Regions from separate parts of the Lysinibacillus pakistanensis genome, predicted to be linked through region 2. Evidence: predicted binding sites of a transcription regulator. Region 2 holds the regulator's gene; the other holds the start of a gene.
The links. Region 2 encodes Rex, which represses fermentation and respiration genes when NADH is low (regulators of the CRP and FNR family bind a similar motif). Its sites were predicted from a motif close to TTGTGAAATATTTCACAA; they were not measured.
Positions count from the first base shown of each region.

Region 1 (2,413 bases), 130 kb from region 2:
GCGAATAATTCGTTGAATGAAATAGAATCTTATGAAGCAGGAAGGTATGTTATGAAACGAGCAAGAATCATTTATAATCCTACATCTGGACGAGAGGTATTTAAAAAGCATCTACCAGAAGTATTGGAAAAACTAGAGGTAGCAGGCTATGAGACATCTTGTCATGCAACAACTTGTGAAGGCGATGCAACCATTGCGGCAAAAAATGCAGTAGAACGTGGCTTTGATATCATTATTGCAGTTGGTGGGGATGGCACATTAAATGAAGTTGTTTCAGGTGTGAGTCCATTCGAAAAACGTCCAAAAGTTGGTTTAATTCCGATGGGCACAACAAATGACTTTGCCCGTGCGGTGCATATTCCCCGAAATATTGAAGATGCTGTAGATATTATTATAAAGGGTGATACGTTGCCAGTGGATGTAGGTTTATTAAATGGGGAACGCTATTTCATCAATATTGCAGCTGGTGGTCGCATTACCGAGTTAACCTACGAAGTACCAAGCAAAATGAAAACAATGCTCGGGCAGCTAGCTTATTACTTAAAAGCAGTAGAAATGATTCCATCCCTCAAGGCTTCTCATATGCGTATTGAATATGATGGTGAGGTTTTTGATGGCGATGCAATGATGTTTTTATGTGGTTTAACAAATTCAGTGGGTGGCTTTGAAAAGCTTGCACCAGACGCAAGCATCAATGATGGATACTTTACGTTATTAGTATTGAAAAAAGTAAGCCTCCCTGAATTTATCCAGCTAGCCGCAATGGCTTTAAGAGGCGAGCATTTAAATGATGATCGAGTAATTTATAAAAAAGCTAGTGTGGTAAAAGTAACAACAGAAGATGAAATACATCTAAACCTAGATGGCGAATATGGTGGAGATGCACCTGCCACGTTTGAAAATCTAAAACGCCATATTGAAATTTTTGTACCACTTGCAGATATTCGTGAGGAAGATCGTATTTTAATTGAATAAATAACGAAGGAGCTTTCTTGTACTTTTTCAGTGCAAGAGAGCTTTTTTAAGTGAAATTACTTAAGAGGAGTTTGGTTCTTCTTTGTTCAATAATGGGGAGAAGAAGAAACTCAAAAACCCACAATACTCATTAATAGATAAATGTCACCTGATTTAGGTCACTTCTTCATTTATGGTGCTAAAAAACGGCACTTAAATAGATAAAAATCCTTAGTTATTTTTGATTGTGAATGAATTAAGAAAAATGTTTGGCAAATGTGCGTATATTACTTGAACAAAATTTGAAACCTTTATAATAGGCTGAAATTTCGGTCCGTTTTAAAGGTTTTTTTCGTTGTAATAGTGGAAAATGGGGGTATAGCTAAGGGAAAGGAAGTGTTGCCTTTGTATAAGTCACAGGAAAAAAAGCTCATTTGGCTAAGCTTCGGTGTTGCGATTATCATGCTACTTTCCATTCTTGGAAGAATATTTGGAAGTTAGGGGGGCAATGAGATGATTAATGAATCAGCAGTCTTTTGGAGTAGAGCATTAACCGAGCTAACATTATCGTTCCATATTATTTATGCAACAATTGGTGTGGGTGTCCCGTTAATGATTATGATTGCTCAATGGACTGGGTATAAAAAGAATGATGAGCATTATATATTAATGGCAAGACGTTGGGCGCGTGGTTTTGTTATTACTGTGGCAGTCGGTGTAGTAACAGGAACTGCAATTGGCTTACAGTTATCTTTATTATGGCCAAACTTTATGCAACTTGCTGGTCAAACAATTGCGTTACCACTCTTTATGGAAACGTTTGCATTTTTCTTTGAAGCCATTTTCTTGGGAATTTATTTGTACACATGGGATCGCTTTGATAGTCAGAAAAAGCACATGTTGCTGCTAATTCCTGTAGCTGTTGGTGCATCTATGTCCGCTGTGTTTATTACGATTGTTAACGCATTTATGAACGCACCACAGGGCTTTGATATTGTAGATGGGCAGCTAGTGAACATCCAACCATTTTTAGCAATGTTTAATCCAGCAATGCCAACAAAGGTAGCTCATGTTCTTGTGACTGCCTATATGACATCAGCATTTGTCCTAGCAGCAATTGCAGGATACCGTATGCTTCGAGGTTCTAAGCATGTGTATCATAAAAAATCATTATTATTACTGATGAAGATTGGCCTGATTTTCTCTATTGCAGCTGCAATTATCGGAGATTTTTCTGGAAAGTACTTAGCAGAATATCAGCCAGAAAAATTAGCAGCAGCTGAATGGCATTTTGAAACAGAAGATAAAGCTTCACTTATACTTTTTGGTGTGTTAGATGGTGAGGAAGTGAAATATGCCATAAAGGTTCCATATGCCCTTAGTATTTTGGCTTATAATAATCCAACTGCAGAGGTCATTGGCTTAGACCAATTTGCAGAGGAAGACCGTCCCCCTCTGT
Region 1 covers NZ_CP126101.1:4,578,715-4,581,127, reverse strand. Annotated here, with positions in the region: gene QNH24_RS22860 (diacylglycerol kinase) at 52-975, shown strand; gene QNH24_RS22855 (cytochrome ubiquinol oxidase subunit I) at 1,468-2,413, shown strand, end outside.
Region 1: the regulator Rex is predicted to act here: its motif matches at 1,200-1,217, upstream of QNH24_RS22855 (cytochrome ubiquinol oxidase subunit I).

Region 2 (2,413 bases):
ATATCAGATTCATATTGATAGCCACCTGCATCCTTAAAATTATGCTGTAATTGATCGTACTCAGACATTATTTTGGCATATAAAATAGTATCTTCATAAACTGCTGGATCAGCCATTTTTTGTTCTAGTGAGCGAAGGGTCTTTTCTTGTGCTAAAAGCGGTTCAAAAATGGTTAGCATTTCATCCCAAATCGACAAGGTTGAGTTTAATCCAGCGTGCTGCTCTAAATAGCCGATTTGTATGCCCTTAGGAATAATAATATCGCCCGCATCATATGACATTTGACCAGCAATTATTTTTAGTAGAGTAGACTTACCTGCGCCATTTCGTCCCACTAATGCAACGCGATCACGATGTTGAACTTCTAACTTAACGCCACTTAATATTTCATCTGCAAGGAAGGATTTATATAGTTGATTGACCTGTAAAACAATCATTCTTGACACCTCAATTCTTCCTTAGTGTAATGGATGAACGATGTGCTTGCAATGTCGATGCTTTACTTATTCCGAGCAGTCATGTAAGATTGAAACGATTTCCCTTTAGTTAGTAGCGTAAATGGCGCCATTAACTAAAGGGAAATTCTCCAATTAGAAATAATAAACTTTGTAAGTAGTTCAATAAGCATGTATTATTTAAAATATGTTTAGGCGAATTTTGATACATACGAGGAGGAAAAAGTTTGAAACAAGAACTAAAAATTCCACAAGCCACTACTAAAAGACTTCCTCTTTACTATCGATTTATCCAAAACTTTGCGCACGAAGGCATGGAACGAATTTCATCGAAGGAGCTAAGTGAGGCGATGAAAATAGATTCAGCAACCATTCGCCGTGACTTTTCTTATTTTGGTGCGCTTGGGAAAAAAGGATATGGCTATGATGTTCAACATTTATTAAAATTTTTTAGTCAGACGCTAGATCAACATGAAACGACAAAAGTAGCGTTAATCGGTGTAGGGAATTTAGGTAGTGCTCTATTAAAATATAATTTTCAAAAGAACCATAATACACATATCGTTGTAGCATTCGATTCTAAAGCTCCAAAGGATGGCAAAATGATTAGTAATATCCCCGTTTTTCACCCTGATCTATTGGAGGAAAAATATGCAGAATATGGCGCAGAGCTAGCCATTTTAACAGTTTCACCACGCTCAGCACAAAAGATGGCTGATCGTCTAGCAGCCATGAATGCTAAGGGAATCTTAAATTTTACCCCAGAGCGCATTACTGTCCCAGATAAAATGCAACTCTTAACAATAGATTTGTCTGTCGAATTACAGGCACTTATTTATTTAATTCGTAATCAGGAAGAGTGAAATTCCAAGTATAGTTCACAGTTTCTGTCAAATAGAAATATGAAATAAAATAAGAAGTAATCTATAAGAGTGACGAAAAACTTTCACATATAATTAGTTAGCAAAATGGCGAATTATGCGTTAAAATGATGGATATAAAGAGGAGGTGGCTGAAATGGGTCCAATAGGTCCAATGAGCCTCATTATTATCGGAGTTGTCGCGTTACTAATTTTTGGCCCTAAGAAATTACCAGAGCTTGGTAAGGCATTCGGTTCAACACTACGTGAATTCAAAAATGCTACTAAAGGTTTAGCGGACGATGAAGATGATGATAAGAAAAAGAAAGAACTAGATAAGTAAGTTAGGATGTTGAGGAATGAATCCAAAAGATCTAACTGTTATTGAACATATAGAAGAATTAAGAAAGCGGCTTTTCATTGTTGCCGTTTTCTTTGTTCTTGCTATGATTGCTGGCTTTTTTGTTGCAAAGCCAATTGTTAAATATCTTCAAATTACTGGGGAATCCTATAATATAGAACTCCATTCATTTGATGTAGTGACACCACTTTCAATTTATATCCAAGTTATTTTTTTAATATCATTTATTGTTTCATCGCCGATATTGATGTACCAATTGTGGGCATTTATAAGTCCAGGACTAAGGGACATAGAACGAAAAGCAACCTTAAAGTATATTCCGTATTCGTTTTTATTGTTTTTAGCAGGGTTGTCCTTTTCTTTCTTTTACTTCTTTCCTTATGTCCTAAAATTTATGATGAGTTTATCGAATGAATTAGAGGTACTGCCGACAATTGGCATAAAGGAGTATTTTTCATTTTTATTTAGACTTACAATACCATTTGGTTTCCTTTTCCAATTACCGGTAGTAGTCCTATTCTTTTCACGTATCGGAATGCTATCACCTGAAATACTAGTTCGTTTTAGAAAGTATTCCTATTTTGGTTTGTTTGTATGTGCTGCCATAATCGCTCCACCTGAGCTGGCTTCACATTTAATGGTTTCAGTACCTTTGTTTGTTCTTTATGAAATTAGTATTATGATTTCGCGTATTGGCTATAAAAAATATTTGAAATCAGAGGAAATGCGATTGAAAG
Region 2 covers NZ_CP126101.1:4,708,881-4,711,293, reverse strand. Annotated here, with positions in the region: gene QNH24_RS23415 (ABC-F family ATP-binding cassette domain-containing protein) at 1-437, opposite strand, end outside; gene QNH24_RS23410 (redox-sensing transcriptional repressor Rex) at 683-1,318, shown strand; gene QNH24_RS23405 (twin-arginine translocase TatA/TatE family subunit) at 1,473-1,658, shown strand; gene tatC (twin-arginine translocase subunit TatC) at 1,675-2,413, shown strand, end outside.